DNA from 4 places in the Humidesulfovibrio idahonensis genome. Region 1 is predicted to be linked to each of the others. Evidence: predicted binding sites of a transcription regulator. Region 1 holds the regulator's gene; each other region holds the start of a gene.
The links. The regulator sigma-54, encoded in region 1, starts transcription at its own class of promoters, with help from an activator protein. The targets are predictions, from matches to a motif close to CTGGCACGGNNNNTGCTT.
Positions count from the first base shown of each region.

Region 2: a site for sigma-54 is predicted at 2,483-2,500, ahead of flgB (flagellar basal body rod protein FlgB). Genes of this name have one in related genera too.
Region 3: a site for sigma-54 is predicted at 5,710-5,727, ahead of nifH (nitrogenase iron protein). Genes of this name have one in related genera too.
Region 4: a site for sigma-54 is predicted at 1,196-1,213, ahead of ACYQ4W_RS13880 (Fe-S-containing protein). Genes of this name have one in related genera too.

Region 1 is NZ_BAAHYE010000002.1:1,182,779-1,190,427, forward strand. Features, by position in the region: gene ACYQ4W_RS05795 (PTS sugar transporter subunit IIC) at 1-129, opposite strand, end outside; gene ACYQ4W_RS05800 (PTS sugar transporter subunit IIB) at 155-616, opposite strand; gene ACYQ4W_RS05805 (PTS sugar transporter subunit IIA) at 630-1,067, opposite strand; gene rapZ (RNase adapter RapZ) at 1,119-2,006, opposite strand; gene ACYQ4W_RS05815 (PTS sugar transporter subunit IIA) at 2,018-2,467, opposite strand; gene hpf (ribosome hibernation-promoting factor, HPF/YfiA family) at 2,470-3,012, opposite strand; gene rpoN (RNA polymerase factor sigma-54) at 3,052-4,497, opposite strand; gene lptB (LPS export ABC transporter ATP-binding protein) at 4,778-5,500, opposite strand; gene ACYQ4W_RS05835 (LptA/OstA family protein) at 5,502-6,395, opposite strand; gene lptC (LPS export ABC transporter periplasmic protein LptC) at 6,395-6,973, opposite strand; gene ACYQ4W_RS05845 (KdsC family phosphatase) at 6,974-7,504, opposite strand; gene kdsA (3-deoxy-8-phosphooctulonate synthase) at 7,494-7,649, opposite strand, start outside.
Region 2 is NZ_BAAHYE010000002.1:149,662-157,310, reverse strand. Features, by position in the region: gene hflX (GTPase HflX) at 1-712, opposite strand, end outside; gene ACYQ4W_RS00980 (IMP cyclohydrolase) at 881-1,480, opposite strand; gene ACYQ4W_RS00975 (tetratricopeptide repeat protein) at 1,642-2,202, opposite strand; gene flgB (flagellar basal body rod protein FlgB) at 2,578-2,988, shown strand; gene flgC (flagellar basal body rod protein FlgC) at 2,989-3,426, shown strand; gene fliE (flagellar hook-basal body complex protein FliE) at 3,453-3,779, shown strand; gene fliF (flagellar basal-body MS-ring/collar protein FliF) at 3,814-5,418, shown strand; gene fliG (flagellar motor switch protein FliG) at 5,422-6,420, shown strand; gene ACYQ4W_RS00945 (FliH/SctL family protein) at 6,407-7,228, shown strand; gene ACYQ4W_RS00940 (FliI/YscN family ATPase) at 7,212-7,649, shown strand, end outside.
Region 3 is NZ_BAAHYE010000003.1:726,952-734,600, forward strand. Features, by position in the region: gene fdnG (formate dehydrogenase-N subunit alpha) at 1-1,160, shown strand, start outside; gene ACYQ4W_RS09715 (4Fe-4S dicluster domain-containing protein) at 1,243-1,983, shown strand; gene ACYQ4W_RS09720 (formate dehydrogenase accessory protein FdhE) at 2,092-3,015, shown strand; gene ACYQ4W_RS09725 (sigma-54-dependent Fis family transcriptional regulator) at 3,419-5,044, shown strand; gene nifH (nitrogenase iron protein) at 5,790-6,617, shown strand; gene ACYQ4W_RS09735 (P-II family nitrogen regulator) at 6,648-6,965, shown strand; gene ACYQ4W_RS09740 (P-II family nitrogen regulator) at 6,978-7,349, shown strand; gene anfD (nitrogenase iron-iron protein, alpha chain) at 7,373-7,649, shown strand, end outside.
Region 4 is NZ_BAAHYE010000003.1:1,692,449-1,700,097, forward strand. Features, by position in the region: gene dsrM (sulfate reduction electron transfer complex DsrMKJOP subunit DsrM) at 1-297, opposite strand, end outside; gene ACYQ4W_RS13875 (RsbRD N-terminal domain-containing protein) at 366-893, opposite strand; gene ACYQ4W_RS13880 (Fe-S-containing protein) at 1,326-1,844, shown strand; gene ACYQ4W_RS13885 (ABC transporter permease) at 2,186-3,481, shown strand; gene ACYQ4W_RS13890 (ABC transporter ATP-binding protein) at 3,491-4,192, shown strand; gene ACYQ4W_RS13895 (flavin reductase family protein) at 4,347-4,919, shown strand; gene ACYQ4W_RS13900 (flippase) at 5,302-6,753, opposite strand; gene ACYQ4W_RS13905 (zinc-binding dehydrogenase) at 6,768-7,649, opposite strand, start outside.

The sequences.
Region 1 (7,649 bases):
GGATTCGAGATTGCCGACAAAAAGCCCCCAGAAGAGGCCGATCACCAGCGGGCGTTCAATCAGCCCCAGGCTGACGGAGAAGCGGAAAAGCGAGAACAGGGCAAAAAAAAACCGACCGTGGCGAACCACACGGGGCCGGTCATGCTCACTTCCATCATGCGAACCTCACGGTGACGGGATCGTTTGGCACACAGCGGAAATCCAACTCAACGCCCTGCTCCAGCAGAAAATGCAGGCAGGCTTCGTCCTCCGGTCCGAGTGAGACGCTGGGCGAAAGCTGGCGCTTGCCCGTGGAGTAATGCAGGTTGCCCACGTTCAGCACCGGCAGCCGCAGGCCCTTCTCAAAGGCGCGGCGCACATCGAGGCAGGTGGAAAACAGAAGCAGCGTGTTTTCGCGCCCGGCAACGGAAAGGCGCGGATCGCCCGGTAGTTCGTCGATGGACAGAAAGGCGCTTTCGACGGCGCGCGGAATGGCCAGGGACATGATCTCCTGCTGCAGCTCGTCCTGGGCCAGGTCGTCGTTGCCCACAAGTATGTTGTGCGCCCCGATGTACGGCACCCAAGCTTCCACCACCTGTCCGTGGATGAGTCTGTTGTCCACTCGCACCCAAAACACTTGCGTCCGGCTCCTAGGATTTCTTGCGCAGCATTTCGCCAGGGACAACGATGCCCTGCAGCCCTGCGGCCTTGGCCTGCGCGGCCAGTTCGGAAAGGGTCGTGTTGCGGCCTTGCAGCACTTTGAGCAGCATGGGCAGGTTCACGCCGGCCACCACTTCGATGTTGCCGAGCTTGCGCAGGGAGAGGCTCAAGGTTGTCGGCGTGCCGCCGAAAAGATCCGTGAGCACCAGGACGCCCATGCCGCGTTCCAGTCGCGTCAGCGCGGCCTTGAGCTCGGCGACGATCTCGTCCACCCCGCGTGACACGAGGACGCTCACGGAATCCGTGCCCTCCTGAGGGCCGACGATCATCTTTCCGGCGTCGAGCAAGGCGGCGCCAAAAGCCCCGTGGGTGACCACGAGCACGCCGATCTGCTTCACATCCGCCTGCGTTTCGTTTGTCTCAGCCATTGTCTCGCCTGCATGCGCGTCAAAACGCGCACATGTTCTGGCACGAACCGGTTAGCCCAGATCGAAGTGCCGGTGCTCCAGGGTCACGGAATAGCCGGTGTCGCGCAAAGTGGCGAACAGCAGCTCGCTCATGGCTACGGACCGGTGACGGCCACCGGTGCAGCCAATGGCCACGGCAATGCGGTACCGTCCCTCGGCCGCATAAAGAGGCAGAATGTACTGCAGAAAATCAAGAAGCTTTTGCTTGAAGGTCAGGCCCGGCTCGCCCTTCAGCACATAGTCGGCCACGGCGGCGTCCTTGCCGGACAAGGGGCGAAGCTCCGGCACGAAATATGGATTGGGCAAGAAGCGTAGGTCGAAGACAAGGTCCGCTTCCGCCGGAACGCCGTACTTGAAGCCGAAGGAGATGACGTGCACGCGCATGCCGTGGCAGGCCTGGTCCTTGGCCATGAAGCGTTCCTGGATCAGGCGGCGCAGGTCGTGGATGGAGCATTCGCTGGTGTCGAGGACGAGTTCGGCATCCTTGCGCAGGGGCGCAAGCATGGCCCGTTCCTTCACCAAGGCCTGCTCAAGGCCAAGCTCGCCGCTTTCCAGCGGGTGCGGCCGGCGCGTGGTGGCATAGCGGCGCATGATGACGGCCGACTTGGCCTCCACGAAAAGCACGCGCACAAAAACGCCCTTGGCCGAAAGCTCCTGAACGGCGTCGTTCCACTGCTCCAAAAAATCATGCTGGCGCAGGTCCATGCCCAGGGCCAAGCCCCGGTGTTTGGAATCTTTGCCCAAGAACAGCGAGGCCAGCTTGGGCAGCATGGAGGCCGGCAAACCATCGACGCAGAAGTAGCCCAAGTCCTCAAAGACATTGAGCGCGGTACTTTTACCGGAGCCAGAAAGCCCGGTAACGACCACGACGGAGAGCGATTCCTGAGGAGCCTGCGCCACGAGCCTGTCCTTTAATAGGATTGCAGGAGCTTGAACAGCGCGTCGCGGTCAGGCGCGTCGAAGAAGTCCTTGCGGAAGGATTCGTCTTTGATGAGGCGCGAAATGTGCGCCAGTATGCGCAGGTGTATTCCAGTCATCTGCTCCGGGGCGAGCACGAGGAAAAAGATGTTGCAGGGCTTGAAGTCCAGCGCTTCGAAGTCCACGCCCATTTTGCTGCGCGCCACGAGCACGATGATGTTCTCAAGCGCGGGCAGTTTGCCGTGGGGAATGGCCACCCCGTCGCCAATGCCCGTGGTGCCGAGACCCTCCCGGTCCAGCAGGACCGAGAGGGCGAGTTCGGCGTCCAAATGGGGATGGCGGGCCGCAATGGCGCCCGTCATCTCCCGCAACACATCGGGCTTGGTGGTCGAGGCAAGCTCGGGCAGCACCAGATCCCGGTCAAGGTACTCGTCAAGGCGCATCGTTAGTTTCCAGGGTCGATGAGACCGAAGTCTCCGTTCTTGGTGCGGTAAAGCACATTGACGCGTGAGGTGTCCGCATTGCGGAACACGAGAAACTCGAACTTCCTGCTCTCAAGCTGCATGGCCGCTTCATCGACGCTCATGGGCTTGGGCTCGAAGTTGTCCGTCTCCTTGATGGTCGGAGTGCGGCCGCCGGGCTCTTCGCTAAAGCTGATGACATCCATGCGGGCTGCCCGGGGAGTGCCGCCGCGGCGGCGCTCCTTGTGGCGCTCGCGCATGCGCTTCAGCTGCGCCTCCAGCTTGTCCAGCACCTGGTCGATGGTGGAGTACATGTCCTCGGATTCTTCGTAGGCGGAGATGTGCAGGTTGTCCGAGAGCAGGACAACATCGGCCTTGTGGCGGAACTTCTCCACGGAAAGGCTGATCTGCAGCTCCGTCTCAACGGTATCGCCAATGAACTTGCCCATCTTCTCAAAGCGGGAAGAGGCATATTCCTTCAAGTGGTCAGAGGGCTCGAAATTCTTGAAGGCGAAAGAAATGTTCATGCAATACCTCCGTGATGCTTGATGGCGGGCGACGCCTGTTTAGAAGACCTGCTTGCGCTTGGAGGAGGATTCGATGTTCATCGCGGTGCGGTATTTGGCTACCGTGCGCCGCGCGATGTTCACCTCCAATTTCTGCTTGAGGATCTCGCCTATCTGTTCATCGCTGAGTGGTCTTTTGGGGTTCTCCTCGTTTATCAGTTGTTTAATGAGCGCCTTGACGGATTCGGAACCGACCTGGGTGCCGTCGTCAAGGTCTAGGGCGCTGTTGAAAAAGAACTTCAGCTCATAAATGCCGTGCGGCGTTGCGACATACTTGCTCGTGGTGATGCGGCTCACCGTGGACTCGTGCATGCCGATGTCCTCCGCAACCTCTTTCAGGATCAGCGGTTTGAGCTTGGTGACGCCAAACTCGAAAAAGTCGCGCTGAAACCGAACGATGCTCTCCATCACCTTGTACAAGGTCCGCTGCCGCTGGTAAAGGCTCTTCATCAGCCACTCCGCGCTGCGCACCTTGTCTTGAAAATAATCCTTTTCCGTCGAGGTCTTGGCCTTCAAATTATCCACATAAAAACTGTTGAGCTGCAGCCTGGGGAAGCCGTCTTCGTTGAGCACGATGACAAAGTCCTGGCCGTGCTTGTAGACGAAGACGTCCGGGCTCACGAACTGTGGGTCGTTGGAGGAGAAATGCGCGCCGGGCATGGGCTCAAGGGTCTGGATGACGTCCAGATACTCCTTCAGGTCCTCCATGCTGATGCGGAACTTCTTGGTGAGGGGCTTGTAGCGATGCTTCTCCAGGTCCTCCAGGTGGTCGCGCACCAGGGAAACCAGGATGGGGTCGCGGTCGTACTTCAGGACTTCGATCTGCACCAGCAGGCATTCCTGCACGCTGCGCGCGGCCACGCCAACAGGATCGAGCCGCTGGATGCGCCGGATGACCGTTTCGACATCGGCGGGCTGCACACCGGGCAGCTGCTCGCAGATCTCCTCGGCCGTGGCCTGAAGATACCCGCGCGAATCGAGGTTGCCGATGATGATTTCGCCGATGGAGAGGTCACGGTCGGAGAAGTTCGACAAGCGCATCTGCCACGAGAGGTGGCCGTCCAGATTGGGCTTTGAGGTCAGGCGGGCTTCGAAGGAGAGGCCCTCCTCCGGCACTTCGAGGTCGCGGCCCATGGCCTGCTTGGTGACGCTCGAAAATTCGCCCAGGTAGTTTTCCCAGTCCGCCGTGCGCATGAGGTCTTCCTCGGCGCGGCTTTCAGAGTCGGTGTGGGCATGCTCGTAATCGTCTAGAGTATCTGTGGAGGGCGCGGTATCAACCACATCCGGATCAAGCTCCTCCAAAAACGGATTTTCCATCAGCTCTTGCTGAATGGTCTCCACAAGCTCCAGCCGAGAGAGCTGCAAAAGCTTGATGGCCTGCTGCAGCTGTGGCGTCATGACCAGCTGCTGCGTCAGCTTGAGTTGTTGGCGAAGCTCAAGACCCATAGTCGATAACTGCTGCCTCCATCGGAACAGGCGTACAGGACGCCGAAATTTTACTTACCCCATGCGGGCTTTTGCGTGTTCAGGGTGCCACAGGCAGAAGGCCTGTGCAAGATTTTTCTGATAACCCTGCAAATATACGCACAATTCCAGAGCGGGGGAAAGACATGAAAAAAGTGTACCAACCTTCTGCTCTTGTGTAAATCCACAAAACTGAAGTTCGGCACGGCAGGATGGGGCAAGGCCCTTATAACCGGCGTGATTCAAACAGGATTTCCAAGGATCAGAGACTGAAGGACTCGCCCAGGTAGAGTTTGCGGGCTTTGCTGCTCTGCACGATTTCTGTGGGGCTGCCGTCAAGGATGACCATGCCCTCGTACACCAGATAGGCGCGGTCGCAAATATTCAATGTTTCACGAACATTGTGGTCGGAGATGAGGATACCGATGCCCATTCTTTTGAGCACGGAGATGATCTCCTGAATGTCGATGACAGCGATGGGATCGATGCCGGCAAAGGGCTCGTCGAGGAGGATGAACTTGGGATTCAAAATGAGCGCCCGGGCGATTTCCAGGCGCCGGCGCTCGCCGCCGGAGAGGAACATGGCCGGCTGGTTGGCCAGCTTGGTGATGTTGAACATCTCCAGCAGCTCAACGGCCCGCGCCTCGCGCTGGGCGCGCGTCATGGGCATCTGCTCCAGAATCACGTCCAGATTCTTGCGCACGGAGAGCTTCTTGAAGATGGAGCTTTCCTGCGGCAGGTACGAAAGTCCGAGCCGCGCGCGCTCGTGCAGGGGCCTTTCGGTCACGTCCTGGCCGTCGAGCACGACATTGCCCGTGGTCGGATTCACCACGCCCACCAGCATGTAGAACGTGGTGGTTTTGCCAGCGCCGTTGGGGCCAAGCAGTCCCACCACTTCGCGGTCGCGGATGGACAGATTGATGTGGCGCACGACCTCGCGTTCGCCATAGCGTTTGGAAAGATTGGTGGCGGTGAGCTCGGACATGCTATTTCTTGTCCTTGGGTGAGAAGAATATGGCCTCGACCCTGCGCTGCGCGCCGCTCAGAACCTCGCTGCGGTTCTCGCGGATGTAGAACTTGATCACGTCGCCGCGCACGGTGTTCTGCCCTTCGCGCAGGATGGGATTGCCCTCCATGCGCATGACGCCGTCCGCGACGTAGTAGATAAGCGTGCTGCACGCGCCCTCGTTCTTGCCCGCCACAAGCCGCACGCTGCCCTCGGCCACGATGCGCTCGATCTTGTCGCCGAAGTCGCCGGGAGCTTTGTCCGCCCCGCCCTTCTGCTCTTTCTTCTTGTCCGCAAAGTACGCCGTGACCTTGGCGGCCCAGATGGCCATGTCCTTCTGCGTGCCATGGACATTGCCCAGAAACACCACGGCGTTGTCGTTCTGGCTGTACACCATCTTGTCCGAGGTGATGCGCACGGGGTCCTGCGCGCCGCCGCTGGGCGCCTGGCCGGAGAGCAGACTCGGAGGGTCCTTGACCTCGCTCTTGACCTCGGATGTATTCGAGGACTTGGCCTCGGCCTTGCGCGGACCGGCCTGGGGTTGCGCAGCCGGAATCTTGGCCTGGGCCAGCGGCGTCAAAAGCCGCACCTCGGCGTAGCCGATGGCCTTGGTTACATCACGCTGGGTTTCGGTCATGTCGAACAGGGCGCCCCAGCCATTGGGCTGCACAAAGTCCACGCGGACCTTGTCGCCCACCTTGAGGGTGCGCACCAGGGGAGAGGCGCCGTCCGGCTTGTGGTGGACGCTCACGGGATGCTCCACAACGCGCACGTCGCCCCAGTTCGGAGCTTGCGCAAATCCCTGCATGGAGAACAAGAGCAGGAACACGGCCGCACATGCCGTGAAGAGAAGGCTATTCCTGCGCTGCCGCACTATTTCTTCTCCTTCTTGAGGGCGTTCAAGCTGGCCGGCGTCAATTCCGCGGCAACCCCGCCGGCGGCGGTCAATTCCTTGGTTTCCAAATTAATCTCCACCGTGGTGGCGTTGACCGTGAAATCCGGGCGGGTGACCACGACGCGCCCCTTGAAATACGCCTTCTTCATGGCCCCGATGTAGTCAAACACATCCGAGGTGAGGGCGAAAGCCCCAAACCTGCCGGCGATGTTGTCGCGCAGGGTCAGGGTGTTGCCCATCTGGTTTATCTCGCCCGTGTCGGACTTGATGAACACTTCCTCGCGCTCCGGGCCGATGTAGGCCGAAAGCTGGGGCCGGATGACCTGCACGACGCGCTGGTCGAGGCTGTACTCCGCGCTTTTGGCCCGCACGCGCCACAGCTCCTTGCCGTCGCTGCCCTGCACCAGCTCCAAATCCTCGGCCTGCACTTGCGGCTCGGCCTTGGTTTGCGCTTTCTCAGCAGGGGTGCTGCGGGTGCCTCTCTGCTGGTTCACGACGAGCCCGATGGCCAGCCCCAGCAGAAAGATGACAACCACAGTGACAAAAGGCTTGCGCATTCATCCGCTCCACTTCTCCCAGGCTGCTTCGAACTGACCGCGGCAGCGCAGGAGGAACATGACGGCCTCTCGGACCGCCCCCTGCCCGCCAGAGAGCCGGGAGACCCACTTGGCCAAGGCGAGGATTTCGGGCTGGGCATTGGCCACGGCCATGGGCAAGCCCACGGCCTGCATAACGCCCGCGTCGACCCAGTCATCGCCCAGGTAGGCGACTTCCGGCCGCGTCAGGCCCAGCCTTCCCCGTATCGCATCCATCAAGGGCACCTTGTCGACGTGCCCTGCATGATATTCCGTAATGCCAAGCTCGCGCACCCGCTTTTCCACCGCGCCATGTTTGAGGCCGGTGATGACGGCGACGTCGAGCCCACAGGATTGTGCAAGTTTGATTCCAAGGCCGTCCTGCACATGGAAGCGCTTGGTTACATTGCCTTCATGGTCATAATACAGCCCGCCGTCCGTCAACACGCCGTCAACGTCCAGGATGAGCAGCTTGACCGCTGCGCCCAGTTTTTCCGGCGTGTTATCCGGCACTGGGAACGCTCCAAATGGCCAGCAGACGTTTAAGAAGCCCTTCGAGCTGCGCCAGAGGCAGGCTGTTCGGACCATCGCACAGGGCGTGGTCCGGATCCGGGTGGACCTCGAGGAACACGCCATTCGCCCCGGCGGCCACGGCGGC
Region 2 (7,649 bases), 1.0 Mb from region 1:
GCACGCGGCGCTCCGTGGTCTCGGCCAGGTTGCGCAGCTGCGAGGGCGAAAGGTCCTGGTCGAAGATGACGATCTGCGCGCCCGTTTGCAGGCACACCACCTCCAGCTCCTGCAACTTGCCCTTGCCCAGAATGTGGCGCGAATCGCCCTTGGGCACGCGCTGGATCATGCGCGCGGGCGCGGCCAGACCGGCGGTGCGGGCCAGCTCGGTCAGCTCGTCCAGGCTGCGCTCCTGCACGATCTTGGGCGCGGAGGACACGCTGACGAGCAGCGCGCGTTCGCGGCCCTCGTCGGCCTTGGCCGCGCGCTCCTGCCTGGCGAACTCATCCTCCAGGGCCTGCACCATGGCGGCGTGGTCCACCTCGCACTTGTCCCAGCGCACCGGGGGCAGCACGTCGTAGGGTTTGCTGTCGGCCGCGGCAAGGGCGTTCACCGGCACCACATGGGCCAGGTGCAGCTGCTGCGGCTCGCCGAAGTCGCCCACGGTGAGGGCGGAAACGCTGTCCAGGCGCAGGGCCACCATGTCCGTCAGGTCCTCCTGGGTCAGGGGCTCGCCGGAAAGGTGGGTGTGCAGAAGGCGCAGGCCGCGCAGGCGTTTTTCGCCCAGGCGCGCGCGGGGCAGCTCTGGAATGTAGATGGCGGCGGGGTCGCCCACGATGAGCATCTCCACCCGGCCCTGGCGGTCGATGAGCAGGCCGAGCTGGCGGCCCACGTCGCGCGAGAGCAGGCCGAGCTCACGCGCCTGGTCCGTGGTGTAGCCGCCACCCGCCGGCGGAAACCGGCGGGTGGTCAGGCGGGAAAGCCGTTGGATCTGATTGGCCTTGAGGCCCTGGATGTTGCCTTGCGGTTTCTGGGCGATGGTGGAAAGCCTCCCGGCTTGTTACAGGGGCGCGCTCGCCAGGTATTTGGCGATCATGTCGTCGTAGGCCGAAACGCGGGCAAAGGTCTCCGCAGCGAGTTCGCGGCGCAAGGCCAGGGAAACGCCTTCCGGGTGGGCCGCAAGGTCGGCCTCGATGCGCGGGTAGTAGGAAGGATCGGGCACCACGAGCATGGAGTGGAAGTTCTTGGCCGCGGCGCGCAGCATGCACGGCCCGCCGATGTCGATCTCCTCCACGGCGGCGCGCAGGTCCACGCCCTTGGCCGCGGCGTCGGCAAAATTGTACAGGTTCACGCAGACCATGTCGAAGGGCGCGATGCGCAGCTCCTCCAGGGTCAGCATGTGGCCCGGGTTGTCCTTGTCGGCCAGGATGCCTGCGTGAACGCGCGGATGCAGCGTTTTCACGCGGCCGCCCATGATCTCGGGGAAGCCGGTCACATCGCTGACGCTGGTGACCTTGAGGCCCGCAGCCACAAGCTTTTTGTGGGTGCCGCCGGTGGAGATGAGCTCCACGCCGCGCGCGGTGAGGAAAGTTGCGAAATCAGCCAGACCCGACTTGTCGGTGACGGACAGAATTGCCCGACGGATGGGAAGGAAGTCCATGCACAGCCTCTCTCTGTTTTGAAAGGTTGTGCCAGAAGATCCGGCCCAAGGCAAGCCGAGGCGGATTTGCGTAAGACTGGCGGCCCCGCATATGCGGTTCCCTGTCCCCACCCGACCGACCGGGCGGGGACAGAGAGCCATTAGGGAGGGGAGACCGTCGGTTAGGCGTCGAGCAGGTCGAGCAGCTCGCGCGCTGGTGCGAAGTCGGGATCGTTGGCCACGATCTGCTCAAGCTGCGCCTGGGCATCGTCCTTGCGGTCGAGGCAGACCATGCAGCCGGCCAGAGAGTAGCGGACTTCGCTCTTGCCCGGATTGATGGAGAGGTAGCTCTCCAGCGCCGGAATGATCTGCGGGAGCCTCTCCAGCTCGTGTCCGAGGCGGATGATGCTCAACAGCGAGACCATGTTTTCCGGGTTCTTGGCCAAGGACTGCTGGAACAGCTCGAAGGCTTCTTCCTTCTCGCCGCGTTCCATCTTGACCAGGCCGATGCCGGCGAAAGTTTTGTCGGTGGCGTCGATGCCGTGGGCCTTGGAGTACAGGTCGAGGGCGTTATCAAGCTCCCCGCGCTGCACGGCGATGGTGGCCAGTCCAAGGTAGGGATCCGGGTGGACCCCGTTGGAGGACGCGGCCTTCTTGTAATAGCCTTCGGCCTTGTCGAGCTCACCCATGAACAGGTAACACTCGCCCAGTTCCTTGTTGATCTCGTAATCCAGATGACTCATGGTTCCCCTCCGTTTTCTCTTTCAAGCCCGCGTCTCCATGCGGACGGCAAAAGTTGCGCGGCTCTGAAGAGCCTGCTCCGCATATGCACCAAGTGTGCCAAGGAAAAAACAGCCGTTTCTCCACGTCTTGCCGCCCACGCCCGCCCACGGGGCGCACGTCACGCCGCGCACCGGCTTCTATCCGCTTCTTTCCGCGCGCGCGTCTTCAATACTCTGGCGCCCGGAATGCGCTCCCCGCGTTTGTGTAATTTTAATAGTTAGATTTCAATATGTTATTCACTTGGAACGGCCTTTGCTAAGACTCCGCAAAACCGAAAGGCCAGCCACAGGGCGGGCCACGGCGAGAAAAGGGCGAAAGCCCAGGAGGAGCAAGGCATGAAAGGTCTTTTCGAACAACACTTCGGCGTCGTGGAGAAGGTTTTGGACCTTCGTCTCCAGCGTCAAAATGTCGTCATGGCCAACATCGCCAACGTGAGCACCCCGAAATACAAGGCGCGCAAGCTCGCCTTTGAGGAAGATCTGCAAACGGCGATGAACCTGGATGCAAAGGGCAAGATGGCCCGCACCAATGACCGCCACCTGCCGTCCGAATTCGACGTCAACGGTTTCCAGGGCAAGGGCCTGACGGAGTTCAAGCCCCGCATGGTCTACGGCGAAGACACCGTGGACCTGGACAAGGAAATGGCCGCCATGGCCAAGAACACCATGATGTACAACGCCCTGTCCGACATTGAAGCCAAGAACTTCTCCGGCATCCAGAGCGTTATCCAGGAAGGAGGCAAGTAAATGGACTTCATGAGCGCACTCGACGTCAGCGCCAGCGGAATGAAGGCGCAACGCACATACATGAACGTCATCTCCATGAACCTGGCCAACGTGAAGACGACCAGGACTCCGGAGGGCGGCCCCTACCACCGCAAGAGCGTGGCCTTTGCCGCAACCCCGGTGTTCAACCCCTTCGACAAGGTCATGGAGAACGCGGAGGACCGCGAACTCAAGGGCGTCAGCGTGCGCGGCATCATCACCGACAAGCGGCCCATGAAGAAGGTCCACGAGCCCGGCCACCCCGACGCCGACAAGGAAGGCTACGTGAGCTACCCGGACATCAACGTGGTGGAGGAGATGGCCAACATGATCACCACCATGCGTTCGTACGAAGCCAACGTGCAGGCCATTCAGGACACCAAGACCATGTTCAACAAGGCTTTGCAGATAGCCCGCTAGCGCACAACAGCTGAAGGAGCATCACCATGATCGTCAAGTCCGTCGCCATGCAGGCATACCAGAACGCCCTGAAGGCCCAGCAGACCCTGCAGACCGGCATCAGCGGCGCCACGAAGAAGGACCAGGCCTCGCCCAACGGCTTCATCGACACCATGAAGGCCAGCCTGGAGAAGGTGAACGACATGCAGAACGAGAAGTCGAGCATGGTCCAGTCCTTCGCCGCCGGCAAAGACACCAACGTCCACGAGCTCATGATCTCGCTGCAGAAGGCGGGCCTGGCCATGAGCATGACCGGCGCCGTGCGCAGCAAGATCCTGGCGAGCTACCAGGAACTCACCAAGATGCAGTTCTAGGCCCCGCGCCACTTAAGAGCACAGGAGAAAGAGCATGCCCCCGAAAATCCTCGAATACCTCACCAAGGCCAAGAACCTTTGGACCGCGCGCAGCCTGACCCAGCAGATGGTCATCGGCGGTTTGGCCGCCCTTCTGACGGCGGTGTTCGTGGCGGGCATCATCTATATGAACAAGCCCGACTTCAAGGTGCTTTACACCAAGCTCTCCAACGAGGACGCCGCCAAGGTCGTCAACATGCTGAAGGCCACCAAGGAGCCCTACCAGCTGGAGGACAACGGCCAGACCGTTTTGGTGCGCGCCGAGCGCGTGTACGAGATGCGCCTCAAGATCGCCAGCGAGGGCAACCTGCACGGCCAGGGCATCGGGTTCGAAATTTTCGACGAAGTCAAGATCGGCCAGACCGACTTCGTGCAGCACATCAACTACCAGCGCGCGCTCCAGGGCGAACTCGCCCGCACCATCATGGAGTTCCCCAAGATCGAGAACGCGCGCGTGCACCTGGTTGTGCCCAAGAAGAGCCTGTTCATCGAGGAGCAGACCCCGCCTTCGGCCGCCGTCGTCCTCAAGATGAAGGAAAAGGACGCCAAGCTCGAGCCCAAGGAAGTGCAGGGCATCGTCAACCTGGTGACCATGGCCGTTGAGGGCCTGGACAAGAAGCGCATCACCGTCACCGACCAGAACGGCCAGCCGCTGTACCAGCCCACCGACGACGAGGCCAACCAGGGCATGAACACCACCCAGATCGAGCTCAAGGCCCAGATGGAGCGCAAGATCGAGCGCCGCATCGAGGAGCTGTTGACCCCGGTTCTGGGCCCGCAGAAGGTCATCGCCCGGGTGAACACCGAGCTCGACTTCAGCCACAAGACCATCAAGAAGGAGCTGTACAACCCGGACAGCCAGGTTGTGCGCAGCGAGACGAGAAGCGAGGAAACGGTCAACGGCAAGGCCGCCCTCGACGGCGCCGCGCCCGAGGCCAACTTCCGCGGCGACGGATTCCAGGGCACCCAGAGCTCGCAGGACTCCAGCCGTGAAACGCGCACCACCAACTACGAGATCAACAAGGAAGAGCAGCAGATCGTCGCCCCCGTGGGCGAATTGAAGAAGCTGGGTGTTGCGGTTATTGTGGATGGCACGTACACAAAGGACGCCAAGACCGGCCAGATGACCTATGTGCCGCGCACCGAGGAAGAGATCACGCGCATCAAGACCCTGGTGGCCAGCGCCGTCGGCTTTGATAAGGACCGCGGCGACAACATCGAAGTGTCCTCCATCGCCTTCGGCTCCGCGGACATGAACGAAGGCCCCTCGCTGGTGAAGAACTTCCTCGACCTGAGCGGCAAGCTCGGCAAGCCGCTGTTGACCGGGCTGCTGATCTTCCTCTTCCTGATCCTGGTCGTCCGTCCCGTGGTCATGGCCCTTATCCGGCCCAAGGTTGCAGAACAGGAGGTTGAGGAAGTGGCGAGTCTGCCAAGCACGGAAGAGCGCCTGGCCATTGAGGAAACCATCGAGATTCCGGAAGAGGCGCTCGACACCTCGCGCCGTCTGGAACTCTTGAAGACCCAGGCGATGCAGCTTACCGAACAGAACATGGACCAGGCCATCCGGCTCTTGAAGTCGTGGGCCAGACAGGAGGCGTAAGACGTGGCCAGCTTCACCGGTCCCCAGAAAACAGCCATCATCATGCTCGCCCTGGGCGAGAAGTTCACGGCCGAGGCCTTCAAGCGCATGGAGCGGCAGGAGATCGCCACCGTGTCCAAGGCCATGCTGGACATCGATTCCGTGTCCCGCGAGGACGTGCTTGAGGTGCTGAAGGAGTTCAACGACGCCATAACCTACGGCGCCGAGACTCTCATGGGCGGCGCGGACCAGGTGAAGCGCATGCTGACCAAGGCTCTCGACTCCGAGACCGCCAAGTACATTCTCGACACCCTTGAGATCAACACCGGGCCCACGCCCTTCCAGGAACTTTCCAACGTCAGCCCGCGCATTCTGGCCCAGATTCTGCGCAACGAACATCCGCAGACCCTGGCCCTTATTTTGGGCCACCTGCACCCGGACCAGGCCGCGGAGCTCTTGTCCAACCTGCCAAGCGGCGTGCGGGCAGAGGTGCTCATGCGTTTGGCCAAGCTGGAGGCCGTGGCCGAGGAGATGCTCCACGAGGTGGACAAGGTGCTGCAGAGCCAGCTCATCGCCATGGGCGGCAAGGAAGGCAAGAAGGTCGGCGGCATCAACTCCGTGGCCGAGATCTTGAACGCCGTGGACCGCGCCACCGAAGAGGAAGTCCTCTCCGAGATCGAGGAAGAGAGCCAGCAGATGGCCGACGACATCAGAAACCTCATGTTCGTGTTCGAGGACATCAAGGCCCTGGACGACCGCAGCATCCGCGAACTGTTGAAGGACATCAGCAACGAGGAGCTGACCAAGGCCCTCAAGGGCGCCAGCGACGACCTGAAGGACAAGTTCCTCAAGAACCTGTCCGAGCGCGCCGCCAGCATGATCCGCGAAGATCTGGAGATCATGGGCCCCGTGAAGCTCTCCGAGGTGGAGGGCGCCCAGCAGAACATCGTCAAGACGGTCCGTCGTCTCGAAGGCGAAGGCCGCATAGCTATCAGCAGAGGCGGCGGCGATGAATTCATCTAATCCAGAAACGTGCGCGCCCCCGCGCTATTCCGGCCGCGTGCTCATGGGCTGCGACTCGCCCGGCGCGGGCTTCATCACCATTCAGGAGATCGAGGGCAAGCGCCACCGGCCCGTTTGGGACGAAGCCACCGAGGTGGAGTACATCGGCCGCTGCAAGCAAAAGGCCCAGGACATGGCGCGCGAGATCATCTCCGAGGCCATGGCCAAGGCCGCCGTGGAGGCCCAGGCCATCCGCGACACGGCCCGCGCCGAGGTGGACCAGGCCGTTGCCGAGGCCAAGGCCGAAGCCGAAGCCGAGGCCCAGGCCCGCCTGGACGCGGAGGTCACGGCCCACGTGGAGGCCATGGGGCTGCTTCTGGCGAACATCCAGACCCTGGGACGCGAGGTGTGGGACGCCCGCCGCCACGACTTCGCCGAACTGGCCAAGCGCTTCACCAAAAAGGCCCTGGGCGTGGAGATGGAAACCCGCCGCGCCGAGATTCTGGAGCGGCTCATGGACGAGGGCTGCGCCCGGCTGGACGCCCACCGCGAGTTCACCCTCAAGGTGGCCCCGCAGGACCTGGAGCTTGCCGGCACCCTCATGGAGCAGATACAGGCCGCGCGCCCGGATTTGGGCCAGTGGAGAATTTCGTCCGACGCCTCTTTGACCCTGGGCGGCGTGATGCTGGAAACCCCGGAAATGCTGGCCGACAACGCCATAGGCAACCGGCTGGCGTTGCTTGAGCCCTACCTGGAGCAGCTGAGCCTGCCCGAAACCATGCCCGGCGAGGCTCCCGCAAGCGAGGAAGCACGTGGCGATAGGCCCTGAGGGACTCGCCCAAGCCATTGACGACCTGGAGCTCTGTCAAACCTTTGGCAAGGTCACCAGGGTCATCGGCCTCATAGCCGAGGGCCAGGGCATCCGCCCCCCGGTGGGTTCCGTGTGCCACCTGCTGCCCGAGGACCGCGACTCCGAGCCCATCCCGGCCGAGGTCGTGGGCTTCAAGGAAGGCTCCTGTCTGTTCATGCCCTATGGCGACATGCGCGGCATCCGCCCGGGCAGCCTCATCAAAAATTCCGCCTCGCCCCCGCATTTTCCCGTTGGGCCCGGCCTGCTGGGCCGCACCCTCGACTCCTTCGGCACGCCCATCGACGGCAAGGGCATGATCGCCCCGGAAAGCTTCGTGCCGCTCTACCGCAACCCGCCCAATCCCATGGAGCGCCCGCGCATCGACCAGCCGCTGGATGTC
Region 3 (7,649 bases), on a different contig from region 1:
ACTACAAGGCCGTTGAGCCCCTGGGCCAGAGCCGCAGCATGGGCGACATGTTCGTCCAGATCATGGGCCGCGTGCGCGCCCTGTACAAGAAGGAAGGCGGCGCCCTCCCGGATCCGATCCTCAAGCACGACCTGCCCGAAAAGTTCGTGGCGGAAGAGATCACCAAGAAGATCAACGGCTTCTTCACCCGCGACACCAAGATAGGCGACAAGGAATACAAGAAGGGCCAGCTGGTGCCGGGCTTCGCCAACCTCCAGGCCGACGGCAGCACTTCGAGCCTGTGCTGGGTGTATTGCGGCGGCTACACCGAGGCCGAGGGCAACCTGGCCAAGCGGCGCGACCTGACCCAGACGCCCATGCAGGCCAAGATCCACCTGTACCCGAAGTTCGCCTGGGCCTGGCCCATGAACCGCCGGGTGCTGTACAACCGCGCGGGCGTGGACCTGAACGGCAAGCCCTACAACCCGGCCAAGGCCGTCATCGCGTGGGACGGCAAGGGCTGGGTGGGCGACGTGCCCGACGGCCCGGCCAAGCCCATGGCCCTGGGCGGCCCCTACCCGTTCATCATGCAGACCGAGGGCCACGGCCAGCTTTACGGCCCCGGCCGCGAGGACGGACCCTTCCCCGAGCACTACGAGCCGGCCGAGACTCCGCTGACCGTGAACCCCTTCTCCGCGCAGATGAGCAATCCGTGCATGAAGCAGGTTCACGCCAGCGAGTACGACGTGCTGTGCAAGAACGGCGACCCGCGCTTCCCCATCGTGCTGACGACGTACTGCATGACCGAGCATTGGTGCTCCGGCTCGGAAACGCGCAACGGCCCGGCCCTGCTCGAGGCCGAACCGCAGCAGTACGTGGAGATGAGCCCGCAGCTGGCTGCGGAGAAAGGCATCAAGAACGGCGACGTGGTCGTGGTGGAAAGCCTGCGCGGCAGGGTGGAGGCCGTGGCCATGGTCACGGTGCGCATCCGGCCCTTCACCGTCATGGGCAAGACCGTGCACCTGGTCGGCATGCCCTTTGCCTTCGGCTGGACCAAGCCCAAATGCGGCGATGCGGCGAACAGGCTGACCACCTCGGTTGGTGACCCCAACACCACCATACCGGAGTACAAGGCCTGTCTGGTGAATGTGAAGAAGGCCACCAAGGTGACCGAGCTGTAATCGCCAACCCGCAGTCGCAACCGGGCGGGCGCGCCAAGCCACAGCAAACGCGCGTCCGCCCGATCAAGCAAGGAGCAAAACCATGCCCAAGGCATTTTTGATAGACACCACGCGCTGCACCGCCTGCCGGGGCTGCCAGGTGGGCTGCAAGGAGTGGAAGAACATGCCCGCCGTGCCCACCAAACAGCGCGGCACGCATCAAAATCCGCCCGACCTGACGCACTACAACTTCAAGCTGGTGCGCTTTTCCGAACACTTGGAAGGCGACACCGTGAAATGGTACTTCTTCCCCGACCAGTGCCGCCATTGCCTGGACGCGCCCTGCATGAGCGGCGCCTCGGTGGAAGGGGCCATCATCAGGGATGAGGCCACCGGCGCCATCATCTACACCGAAAAGACGGCCAAGGACGACTTCGAGACCATCCGCTCGGCCTGCCCGTACGACATCCCGCGCAAGGATCCCAAGACCAAGCGCATCGTCAAATGCGACATGTGCATCGACCGCGTGAAGGCCAACCGGCTGCCCATGTGCGTCAAAAGCTGCGCCATGGGCGCCATGAGCTTCGGCGAGCGGGCCGACATGCTCAAGCTCGCGGCCGAACGCCTGGTGGCCGTGCAGAAGGACTTCCCCAAAGCCCAGCTGTGCGATATGGAAAGCGTCTCGGTCATCTACCTGGTGGCCGATGCGCCGAACAAGTACCACAAGCTGGCCGTGGCCGATGCCTCCGACGCCATGAAGGGCGCGCCGGGCATGACCCGCCAGGAGATGCTGGCCGGGCTTCTCGCGCCGCTGCGCAAGTCCGCCAAGCAGTTGCAGGGCTAACAACGGCATCAACGGGACAAGACGCCTTCCAAGAGACGCGGGGTCGTCCGGCACTCCAGAGCCGGGCGGCCCCGCCCTTTCCAAGAACCAACGCCTCAAGGAGCCTTCATGACCAGCCCCGCGTCCACCGCCACACAGGATTCCCCGTCCCTGCGCGCCATCGAGACCGCGCTCGCCCGAGCCAACGCGGAGCTGCCGGCCCTGGCGCCCCTGCTTGCGGCCTTTGGCCCGCTTTTCGCCGCGCGCGCAACACTGCGCGAGAGCGCTCCGGGCTGGACCGGCCCGCTCCCGGCCTTCGACGCCGAGCGCTTCTGCCAGGGCGTTTTCGTGCTGGCGCAAATGGAGCACGGCCAGGGCTTTCAGGACATGAGCGCCCAGCTGCCCGCGGCGGCCGGGTTGCTGCTGCCGGTCATGGCGCAGTCGTTTCCGGCCGTGGCCGATGAACTGCGCGCCCTGCTCGCCGCCGTGGAGACCGGCGCGCTTGCGCCGGAGACCTTGGCCGCCATCGGCTTCGGCGAAACCGCCAGCGTGCCCGGCGTCAGCCCCGAAACCTTGATTTTCGCCGCCGCCGAACTGGTGCGGCCCTTTGTGGAGCGCCAGGCCCAGGATCTGGCCGCGCCGACTCTGGAGTTGTCGTGGCGGCAGGCCATGTGCCCGGTTTGCGGCGGCGCTCCCAACATGAGCGCGCTGCGGCGCGTCAAGGACGACACGGAATTCATCCAGGCCCACGGCGGACGGCGCTTTTTGCGCTGCTCGTGCTGCGCCACGGAATGGACGGTCAAGCGCGTGTCGTGCCCGGCCTGCGGCTGCGAGGAGCCGGAGGAGCTGGTGGTGCTGCGCGACCCGGCGCGGCCCCATGAGCGCGCCGACGCCTGCAAACGCTGCAAGACCTTTGTCCTCTGCCTGGACGCGGGCGAGATGGTGGACGTGCCGGACGCCGACGTGGCCGCGCTGACCATGCTGCCCCTGGAGTTGCAGGCCAAGGCCCAGGGCTATGCGCCCCTGGCCGGACATCCCTGGAGCGAAATGTAGCGGCGCGTTCCGGAACGGGCGGCGCGGGCGCGCCACGGCAACACACCGATATTGCATGAAGCGTGTCGACAAATGCATTTGTCACTGAATGTATTATTGCCGTGACTGACGCATGCGTCTTTTACAATGACGCCATAACACGCTTCTCAATGTGCACAGAAATGGCACAATTGCATCGCGTACAATTACATTATGCAACGTGATTCCTGCGCCACGCTTGGGCATTACCCCTTCGGCACAACTCTTGTATAGACATGCGTCGGAGGCTCCATGCACGACGCAGCCATGCCTGATATTCCCGAAACCCCGCCCGTGTCCTTGCGGACAGCTCGCACAAACGCTCTCAGGCGCGCATGCCCGGGGCCAGCCCGGCCGACGCGGCCAGCGCGGCGGGAGCAGTAGCTTGCCCTTCGGGACCGCCTGCCCCGCAGGCACCAGCAAACACTGCGACCCGCGCACCAAGGAGTGCCACGCCGATGCGTGCCGCGGCAGAATCGTGCCCCTGCTGCTGCGGATGTGCCGGGCCGTTTCGGAACAGGGTGACCTCTCCCTGGCCCTGGAGTCGCTGCTGGACTACATGCGGGCGGACATGGCCGTGGAGCGCGCCATGATCAACCTGCACGACCGGGAGACCGGCTGCATCTTCATCCACAAATGTCTGGGGCTGACCGAGGAGGAACGGGCGCGGGGCGTGTATTTCCCGGGCGAGGGCATCACCGGGCAGGTGGACCATCTGGCCCGGCCCATTCTGGTGCCGCGCATCGGCGACGAGCCCGCCTTTCTGAACCGTACGGGCTGCCTTTCCCGCCCGGAGGACCGCGACCATGCGTTCCTGTGCGTGCCCATCCAGCGAGGCAAAAAGGTCCTTGGCAGCATCAGCGCCATTCTCCCCTTCGACGACGAGGAGCTGATGCGCAAGCGCCTGGGCGCTTTGACCGTGGCCGCCAACATGCTGGCCCAGGCCGTGGAGCTCTATCTGCTTGAGCATGTGGACAAGGTGCAGTGGGAAGAGCGTCATCAGGAGCTCATGGTTCAGCTGCGCGCGCGCTTCAAGCCCTCCAACATCATCGGCTCGTCCAAGCCCATGATGGAGGTCTTCGCCCTGATGCACAAGGTGGCCCAGACAAGGACCACGGTGCTGCTTTTGGGCGAATCCGGCGTGGGCAAGGAGATGATCGCCGGCGCCATCCACTTCGAGGGCTTCAATCCGGGCGGTCCGCTGGTGAAGTTCAACTGCGCGGCCCTGCCGGAGAGCATTCTGGAAAGCGAGCTGTTCGGCCACGAAAAGGGCTCGTTCACCGGAGCCGCGCAGCTGCGCAAGGGCCGCTTCGAGGAAGCCGACGGCGGCACCATCTTCCTCGACGAAGTGGGCGAGATGTCCCTGGGCGTTCAGGCCAAGCTTTTGCGCGTGCTGCAGGAGAAGTCCTTTGAGCGCGTGGGCGGCAACAAGCCCGTCAACGTGGACATCCGGGTCATTGCCGCCACCAACAGGGACCTGGCCGGGATGGTGGAGCGCGGGACCTTTCGCCAGGACCTTTACTTCCGGCTCAACGTGTTTCCCCTTGTGGTGCCCCCCCTGCGCGAGCGCGGCAGCGACATAGTGACCCTGGCCGAGCACTTTGCGGCGCGCTTTGCGCGCGAGACGGAAAAGCCCGTGGCGCGCATCACCACGCCCGCGCTGAACATGCTCATGAACCATTCCTGGCCGGGCAACGTGCGCGAGCTGGAGAACGTCATCGAGCGCGCGGTGATTCTGACCGAGGACGACGCCATCCACGGCTACAATCTGCCGCAAGCGCTGCAACCGCCCGCCCCGGCCGGGCACGAGAGCGGCGGCCTGGAGGACAAGCTCGGGGCCATTGAGCGCGAGATGCTCGTCGAGGCCCTGCGCCGCAACCAGGGCAACGCCAGCAAGGCCGCGCTTGAGCTGGGTCTGACCTATCGCAGCATGGGCCTGCGCATGAAGAAGCACCAGCTGCGCTACGGCGCGTTCCGCAAGGGCCGCGGGGGCGAAGCCGCACAGACCTGACCCGGCCCGCGGGCAGCCTGAACCGACCGAGGAGTTTCGCCTGCCCCAGTCACCTGGACAGCCATTGTCTTTGGGATCGTTGCGACCCTTCACCGCACCCGCTCCGTTCTTCTCTCCCCCCCCTTCGACGCCCGCCCTTCCTCGTCCGCTTGCACCCGGCCCATGCGCATGCCCTTGCTGCATGTGCTTGGCGCGCGCCCGTCTCTCGCGTTCCTTTCGCCTTGCTCCGCCTCCCGCCCCCGCAACGGCCACCTGCCCACACGCGCCGCGCCTGCGGCCCCGGCTTGGACGGAGGCGAAAATGCGGAATCTACGGATCGGAACATTTCCCAAAACATGCGCCGTTTGCGTCAAAATCATTTAAAACCGGCTCGTTAGCCAGAACCTGCCCGATGTGTCTCTGCATGCGCCCTGCCGCTTCCGCCCTGTTGCGTCACTTCGCGGCGGGCTTGGCGGCAGCGCTTTCAGCCCGGCTGCCCGGCCGCCGCGACCCGCCGCAAACTTCCCCGAAAATTACCCGCCAAGGCCCGCGCCCGAGGCGTTCGCGGCTGGCGTCCGCATTCCGTCCTCCCATGCGTCGCGTTTCGGCGCCTCTTGATAAATCAAATAATTACAGTATACTATACTTACAATCACCGGTATTGCAGCCCCCGTGTCGGGCCCTTGGTGGCACGCTAATCGCTTTATCCCTCCCAACGAGGGCGCTTCCATCCTGGGGCCCTGATGCACAGCAAAGGAGTTCTGACATGACACGCAAGATCGCGATTTACGGCAAGGGCGGCATCGGGAAGTCCACCACCACCCAGAACACCGCCGCCGCGCTGGCGCACTTTCACGGCAAGAAGGTCTTCATCCACGGCTGCGACCCCAAGGCCGACTCCACCCGCCTGATTCTGGGCGGCAAGCCCCAGGAGACCCTGATGGACGTGCTGCGCACCCAGGGCGCGGAAAAGGTCACCAACGACAAGGTCATCAAGGCCGGATTCATGAACATCAACTGCGTGGAGTCCGGCGGGCCAGAGCCCGGCGTGGGCTGCGCGGGCCGCGGCATCATCACCGCCATCGACCTCATGGAGGCCAACGGCGCCTATACCTCGGACCTCGACTTCGTGTTCTTCGACGTGCTGGGCGACGTGGTCTGCGGCGGCTTCGCCATGCCCATCCGCGACGGCAAGGCCCAGGAGGTCTACATCGTGGCCTCCGGCGAGATGATGGCCATCTACGCCGCCAACAACATCTGCAAGGGTCTTTTGAAGTTCGCCAAGCAGAGCGGCGTGCGCCTTGGCGGCGTCATCTGCAACAGCCGCAAGGTGGACCGCGAGCGCGAGTTTTTGGAGGAGTTCACCGCGTCCATCGGCACGCAGATGATCCACTTCGTCCCGCGCGACAACATTGTGCAGAAGGCCGAGTTCAACAAGAAGACCGTGACCGAGTACGACGACACCGAGAACCAGGCCCTGGAATACAAGGAGCTTGGCCGCAAGATCATTGAGAACACCAACTTCGTCATCCCCAAGCCGCTGACCATGGACGAGCTTGAGGCCATGGTCGTGAAGTACGGCATCTCCGACTAACCCGGAACCAAGGACGCAAAGGAGCAGCGTATGAAGATGATTCGAGCCATTGTGCGCCCCGATTCCGCCGAGGCCGTGACCGACGGCCTGGCCGAGGCCGGCTACTACACCATGACCAAGATCAACGCCTTTGGCCGCGGCAAGCAAAAGGGCATCACCGTGGGCAACGTGCACTACGACGAGCTGCCCAAGACGCTCATCATGATGGTGGTGGAGGACGACGCCCTGGAAGAGGTGTTGAAGCTCATCAAGTACAAGGCCTATTCCGGCAACTTCGGCGACGGCAAGATCTTCGTCACCTCGGTCGAGCAGGCCATCACCGTGCGCACCGGCCTCAAGGGCCTGTAGGCTGGTGCCGCCATGAAGGAGATAATCGCCATCATCCGCCCCAAGAAGGTGCGGGCCACAAAGGAAGCGCTTGAGGCCACCGGCTTTCCCTGCTTCCTGGCCGTCTCCGTGCTGGGCCGCGGGCACCAGCGCGGCATCGCGGGCGAAATAGCCTGCGAGATCCCCACCGAGCTGCACGGCCAGGGCAAGTCCGGCGGCATGAAGTACATCCCCAAGCGCATGCTCTCCATCATCGTGCCCGACGCCAACGTGGACACCGTGGTGGAGGCCGTGGTCAAGGCCAACCAGACCGCGCAGATAGGGGACGGCAAGATCTTCATCTGCCCCATCGAGGACGCCGTCCGCGTGCGCACGGACGAAACCGGTGAAAGCGCCATTCTGTAAGACGCGCCAAGGAGAAGCGAACTATGCCATATCATGAGTTTGAATGCAGCAAGTGCATCCCGGAGCGGAAGAAGCACGCTGTCATAAAGGGCCCGGGCGAAGATTTGACATCGGCTCTTCCCCTTGGCTACCTGAACACCATACCCGGCACCATTTCCGAGCGCGGCTGCGCCTACTGCGGCGCCAAGCACGTCATCGGCTCGCCCATGAAGGACGTCATCCACTTGAGCCACGGGCCCATAGGCTGCACCTACGACACGTGGCAGACCAAGCGCTACATAAGCGACAACGACAACTTCC
Region 4 (7,649 bases), on a different contig from region 1:
GGTCAGCACTTCAAGCGCCATGCGCATGAAGGTCTGCGGGCCGGTGGAGGGGTTGTCCCATTTGTTCTGGCGAATCCAGGGAAGGGTCATCTGCTGGCCGCCGGTGGTGGGAATTCTGAAGGGCACCGGCCGTTTGGCCCAGGAGATGATCTTGCACATGAATCCGACCAGGAAGATGATGAACGCCGTGCCCGGGATGCAGTACGCGAAGATGGTGTGCATCTTTGCCGCGCCCGCCCCGACTGTGGCGATCACCACAAGGGCCAGGACCAAAAGGAGTGAAAAGATCGCTTTCATCTGCCGTCACCTCGCTTGTAGTTTGCCCGCCCGCCGTTTGCGCGGGGGCGCGCCTTCCGGAAAAAAACTTAATCGGCCTTTTGGGCCGTCACGTCCTCTTTCATCAAATTGGCCCGCCGCACGATGTTCACGTGGGCCCGCTTGACCTCTTCCACGCGCATGCGCGCGATCTGGTCGCGGGCGGCAACGTAGAGGTCGAAGGCGATGACGGCCAGATTGTCGATGCGCGTCTCGAAGCGCAGCAGTTCCTCAAGTTCGCCGCTGGCGGAAAGCTCTTTGGTGAACTCCTGGCGCAGCAGCTTTTTGAGCAGGAACACGAAGCTCAGCGCCTGGCCGGGCGTAAAGTCCTGCACCGCGCGGATCTTGACGATTTGTTCAAGGGACCTGGCGACAGCCTCGGCGTCGTTCCAGGCAAGAAGCAGGGGGAGGAGTTCGCTTGTGGACTTCAGGATGGAGCTGCCCACGGGATTGGTGAACTGGTCGCGGTTCTTGCGCCACACCACCTGGGTCTGTTCGGGGTACGTGCCCAACACGAGGTCGGCCCACTTCTGGGCCAGCTCCTCGGAGCGCGCCGCGATAGAATCAGTCAGCCCCATGCACCCCCCCAACAGACCGGAAAAGAAGACGACCACCGAGTTTTCCGCTGGCGGAAAGCTGGCCGACGCCTGTACAACTATTGTGAAAATGGGAACAATACCTCCGGACTCTATTCCAGACTCCCCCCAAAACGTCAAGCCGTTTTGCCCAGAAAACCAGTCGCTCCCGCCGCTTCAAACGGCGTCTTTCGGCGTGCGGCTTGTGCAAACTCGCGTGCAGACATGTGCATCATGTTGCGCAAATTTGCAGCGCACTTTGCAGGCTGCACACGGTATCCGACTAAGATACTGCGTTTTATGCTTTGGCACAAAGATTGCCTCTCCAGGGCCGTGTGCAGAGAGGGTTTGCACAGCCGGGGACGGGGGTTTCGCTCTTCCACCTCCGTCCCCGCTTCATTCTTCCGCAAGCCAACACCCAGGAGGCCAGCAGACATGAACCGCCGCCCGAACCGCCCCCGCGCCATCGCCGTGGCCGCCGAAACCCCCTATGCGGGGCCTGGGCACGCCGTCATCATCGCCGCCCTCGTGGCCCTGGCCCTGCTGCTCTTTTCGAACCTGAACCACGCCCATGCCGGGTTGTTCGGCGGACCGCCCGAGGTCAAGGCCCAGGCCGGCGCTGTGAAGATCCCTGTGGCCGACGTCTCCGACGGTAAGGCGCACTTCTACAACTTCAAGACCGGCGGCAAGAACGTCCAGTTCTTCGTCATCAAAAGCAAAGACGGCCAGCTGCGCACGGCGCTCAATGCCTGCGACGTCTGCTTTCCGGCCAAGAAGGGCTACACCCAGCAGGGCGACTACATGGTTTGCAACAACTGCGGCCAGAAGTTCCATTCCTCCCGCGTCATGGACGTGAAGGGCGGCTGCAACCCCTCGCCCCTCGCCCGGACCATCGACGGCAAAAACGTCGTCATCCGCGAGGCCGACCTCGCCGCCGGAGTGAAGTATTTTTAAGTCTCAGTGACGCCGACTTGCCCCCCCCTCGGCCCAAGGGAACAACAGGCTTCTCCTTTCGCCGGGTCCGGGGGCGGCCAGCCCCCGGCCGCCGGAGGCATATCCATGCTTCCTATCAGCGCGCCGTGAGCATCCAGGGGCGCCGCCCCTTGGAACCCCGCTGGGGGGAATGATTCCCCCCAGACCCCCTCAGTGGCTGCTTTGCAGCAAGAAGGGGGCGGGTTGCGGCTCCTCGGTATGGCTCGCAACGGCTTCCGGGCGAGTGGTGTTTCGCGAATATTGCGGCTGCCGACAGCACCGCCCAGGACCAGAGGCCATTGGCCGCCGGAGGCATATCCCGCATGAACATCCTGACCATCGCCCTGCGCAACGCCCGCAAAAAATGGGTGCGCACCTCGCTCCTGCTGCTGGTCTTCAGCCTGGGCGTGGTGTCCATCGTGGCGCTCAGCTTCGTTTCGCGCGTGGTGGGCGAGGGCCTGGAAAAGAAGCTCGTCAGCTTCGGCGCCAACATCCTCGTCGCGCCCAAAAGCGAGAAGCTGACCGTGAGCTACGGCGGCTTCGCCCTGGGCGACATGCTCTTTGACGTGAACTACCTGGACGAGGCCGACACGGTGGCGAAGATCGACACCATTGAGCTGCGCAAGAACGTCTCGGTCATAGCACCGAAGCTGGTGGTCATGGACCACGTGCAGGGCACGGCTGTGGCCATTGTCGGGGTCCGGTTCGAGCAGGAGAAGCAGCTCAAGGGCTACTGGCTGGTGGAGCAGGGCGCGATTCCCGGCGAGACGCCGGAGCAGGCCGCTGCGCGCGCGGCCATGGCCCCGGCGCCGGAACACGAGGCCGGCATGCCCGCAGCCACGCCGCAAGCCCCCGTCAAGACCGCGGCCAAGGACGCCGCGCAAGCGCCCGCCGGAGCCGACGGCCTGCTGGCTGGCAGCGCCGCCGCCTCCAAGCTGGGACTTTCCGTGGGCTCCGCCGTGCCGCTCGGTCACCACACCTTCGTCGTCGCCGGCATCCTGGCCCCCACCGGCAGCGAGGACGACAACGTGCTCCTGGCGGACATGGACGCGTTGCAGCGCGCCTCGGGGCATTCCGGCAAGGTGAATTTCGTGGAGGTGGCGGCCTTGTGCTCCGCCTGTCCCATCGACGACATTGTGGCCCAACTGGCCACCGTGCTGCCCGGCACGGAGATAAAGACCCTGCGCGGCATTGTGGAGCAGCGCATGGTCTCTGTGCACTTCGTCAAGAAGCTCATATTGTCCGTCAGCCTGGTCATTTTGCTCACGGGCTGTTCCATGGTCGGCATCTCCATGCTTTCGGCCGTGAACGAGCGCAAGAAGGAGATCGGCATTCTGCGCAGCCTGGGCTTCTCGCGCCGGTCCGTGTTCGCCATCTTCTGCGCCGAGGCCGCCGTGGTGGGGCTCTTGGCCGGCGTGGCGGGCTATGTGGCCGGGTATTTCGTGAGCTTCCGCATTCTGGCCGTGCTCGAGGTGGAGGGCGGCGGACCGCTGCCATTTGAGCCCCTGCACCTTGTGGCCACGGCGCTGGTGCTGGCGCTGCTCACCTCGCTCGCCTCGCTGTTCCCGGCCTGGAAGGCCGCCAGCGTCGAACCCAGCGAAGCCCTTGTGACGCTGTAGGAGGCCGCCATGCAAGACTCCATGCCGGGCACCAAGTCTGAAACGTTTGCGCTTGAGGCCGTCAACGTCGGCAAGTCCTTCACCCAGGACGGTCTGGCCGCGCAGGCGCTCAAGGGCGTGTCCCTGCGCGTCGGCGCGGGCGAGTTCGTGTCCATCGTGGGCCGCAGCGGTTCGGGCAAGAGCACGCTTTTAAGCATCCTCTCCACGCTGCTCAAGCCGGACAGCGGACAGCTGTTTTACAACGGCAACGACTTGGCCGCGGCTGGCGAGGCCGAGATCAATGCCTTGCGCCACGGCGATTTCGCCGTCATCTTTCAGTTCCATTATCTGCTGCCCTACCTGACCGCCCTGGAAAATACGCTTTTGCCCTTCATGCGCGGGCTCAAGCCCGTGACCCGCGCCCAGAAGGCGCGCGGCTTGGAGTGCCTGGAGCGCGTGGGGCTGGCGGACAAGGCGCATCGTCTGCCGGGCCAGCTCTCCGGCGGGGAGCAGCAGCGCGTGGCCATTGCCCGCGCGTTGGTCAAGGAGGCGCGCATTCTCTTTGCCGATGAACCCACCGGCAGTCTGGACTCCGCCACGGGCTCGACAGTGATGGAGCTTTTGGGGCAGATTCACCGCGACGGGCTGTCCGTGGTCATGGTCACGCACAACGAGGAATACGCCAAGCTTTCCGACCGCATGGTGCGGATGGAGGACGGGCTGATCGTGTAAGGCGCTGAGCGGCGCGGGCTGTATAAATCGGGGGGAGGGGCGAAACTTTTTTCAAAAAGTTTCGCCCCTCCCCCCGCCCCCCCTCCTCACTTCAAAAACTTTTGGTAGAAAGAAGGGGCGGAGCATGTGTCCCCCCAACCGGAAGGAGAACGACATGAAAAAATCACTTGGCGCAAACACCCTGGCCCAGCCCACGCCCGTGTGGGTCATCGGTTCCTACGACGAGGCGGGCAAGGCCAACATGATGACCATCGCCTGGGGCGGCATCTGCTGCTCCAAACCGCCCTGCGTGACCGTCTCGCTGCGCAAGGAGCGCCACACCTACGCGGCGGTGATGCAGCGCAAGGCCTTCACCGTGAGCATCCCCTCGCAGATGCATGTGCAGGAGGCGGACTATGTGGGCATGGTCTCCGGCGCCAAGGCCGACAAGTTCGCGGCCACGGGCTTCACTCCCGTCAAAAGCGAGCTGGTCGATGCGCCCTACGTGCAGGAGTTTCCGCTGATTCTGGAGTGCAAGTTGCTTCAGACCGTGGACCTGGGCGCGCACACCCAGTTCATCGGCGAGATTCTGGACGTGAAGGCCGACGAGTCCATCCTCGCGCCGGAAGGGCACATAGACCCGGCCAAGCTGCGGCCCATCATCTATGCCCCCGGAGCCAGCCAGTACTATGGCCTGGGCGAGCTGCTGGGCAAGGCCTTCAGCCTGGGCAAGGCCATCGCCGGATAGCACCGCGGCCGGTGCCGCCTGTTCCGATACGCAGTAAGGCCTGACCGGAGTAGACTCCGGTCAGGCCTTACTGCGTATCGGGGTCTCACGAATTTCTTAGGAACACGCCGCCGACAGAGTTCGCCGCCTGGAGCGCAGGGGGTCCCCGCTGCCCTCCAGGCTACCCCTAAAATTTCAACCCAGAGTTCCCTCTACTTGCGGGCTTTAGAACACGGAACTCTACATGAGGGGGGCGAACATACCCATCTTGCCGGAGCCGAAGAATCGAAAATGACGGTCTCATGAGGGATATTTGCACGTGTCGTGCGGCCGTCGTCCTGTCGGAGCGGAATTTTAGGCAAAAGCACATCCGGGTGCAACCCGCAACGGAACCTCGGCCCGCCTACATGTGCAGCTCATCGGGTCTAAGCTCTCCCAACAGGAGCAGAGTGGCAAGATACACCACGCCGCAGGCGACGAGACCGAGGATAAACGAGGTTGGGAGGATAAAGTGGAGGGTGACGCCAGCCGCGGCCGCGCCGCAACCGATGCGAAGGAAGGACACAGCGAGCCGTCCCCAGTTGAGCTCCTCCGCGATGAAGGAGTACCCGAGAACCGTGCTTGCTCCCAAGCCGCACAAATAGGCCCAGGCAGCTCCCACCGCCCCCAAGCCGCCTCCAACAAACCAAGCGTTGGCCGCAAGCGCGGTCGCAAGGCTCAGCGTAACGATGCTGTAAAGCAGCCGCTGGCGGTTTCTGGCCTCCATGCTGGTCTTCATGCCGTAGTACAGGAACAGGAAGGGCACCACCAGGGCCAGAATACGCAGCACCTGGGACGCGGGCCTGTAGTCCGGGCCGAAGAGCAGCAGGATGACCGGCTCCGCGGCCAGGAAGAGAACCGTGGCGATGGGCGCGGCGGCGATGCCCAACAGGCGGGTGAGACGCATGACGTGCGTGCGGTATTCTTCGTCGTGGCCCTGGGCCGCGCAACGGGCCATGACAGGAAGCCAGGCCCCGGCGAAAATGTAGGGGATGAGCCACAGGCTGTAGGCGATGCGCGAGGCCACAGTGAACATGCTCAAATCCACGGGGGTGGCGCGGGCCTGCAAAAACAGCACGCTGATGCGCAGCAGGGCGTCGAACGCAAACATCACCAGAGCGATGGGGAGGCCCTGGCGGAGATACTCCCTGCCGGTTTGGGGGGCGGCGGAGATTCGCGGCGGCGCGAGCCGGAAGGAGACGAACAGCGCCAAGGCAACCACCGGCAGAAAGCTTGCTAAACGCGCCAAGGCCATGGGCAGCAAGCTGGTGGGCACCAGGCCGGAATAGGCGACAAAGCCCGTGAACAGGCAAAAACACACCGGCTGCAGCAGGCCCGTCACGCCCTCCCATGCCATGCGCTCGCAGCCGCGAAACACGCCGTTCGCCATAAGTATGTAGGAGAGCAGGATGTTCGCCAGGCCCAGGATCGCCACGGCGGCGAAGGTCTGGCCGCCGCCGCTCAGCACGAACCCGACGCCCAAAATCGCCGCGTAGCAGGCTGCGCTCAAGCCGATCTTGAGCCGCAGGGCCGTTGCGTGGATGCCTCCGGCCTGATCCCGGTGGAGGGCGATTTCCCGGGTGATGATGACGTTGAGGCCCGCGTCGGCCGCGTAGACGACAAAGAGCGTCAGCTCCTGGGCGAAGGAGTACTGGCCGAAAACGCTCGGTCCCAGGCTGCGGGCGGCGATGATGAACCCAAGGAACTGCAGGGGAATGCTTAGCATGTTCCCCAAGAACGAGGCCGAGGCGTTCTTCAGCATCCCCGCAAGGCGGCCGCTGCCCTGGGGGGCAGCGGTGGCTGTATCTTCAGACATGGCAGCCGCTCCGCTCAGGGCATGGCGATGATGCAGCGGCCGGCGGACTGGCCGTTGCGCATGCGCTCGATTGCGGTGTTGATGTCCGCAAGGGAGTAGCGCTCCGTAACCAGCGGCGACAGCCGCAGCCGACCGGCCTGCTCCAGGCGAGCGTAGCGGGGAATGTCGATGCTGGGGTCGCCGTCGCCGCCGTGGGTGCCGGTAAGCACCTTGCCGAAGTGCAGCGGCAGCGAGTGGATGGTGATGTCCTCCGCAGCGCGGGGCACGCCCACAAGAATGGTGCGGCCCTGAGGCTGGGTAAGGCCGTAGGCCATGGCGATGAGCCCGGTGTTGCCGGTGTTGTCCGCCACGACATCCGCCCCGGAAGCGCCCACGATGGCCTTGACCGCTGCGGAAAGCGCCTGCGCGTCCAGCCCGCGGGAGTTGATGGCGTGGGTGGCGCCGAGCTCGCGGGCAAGCTCCAGGCGGTTGTCATGGATGTCGATGGCGACGATGGGATGGGCGGAGGTCATGGCCGCGGCCTGAACGACGTTGAGCCCCACGCCCCCGGAACCGATGACCACGACGCTTTCGCCGATCTTGAGCGCGGCGGTGTTCACCATGGCCCCGAAGCCGGTGGTCACCGCGCAGCCCAGCAAGGGCGCGAGCTCCATGTCGAAGCCCTGGGGCAGCGGGGTGAGGCGGTTTTCCGAGATGACTGCATGGGCGTTGAAGGTGGTGACCCAGCCGGCGTTGAGCTTCTGCCCGCGCCAGCTATACACCGGAGCGGCGGCCTCGATGCCGCGGCCCTTGCGCCAGTGCAGCACCACCTTGTCGCCGGGGCGCACGTGGCGCACGCCCGGGCCGATTTCAAGCACTTCGCCCGAGCCTTCGTGCCCCAGCAGGTGGGGCAGATA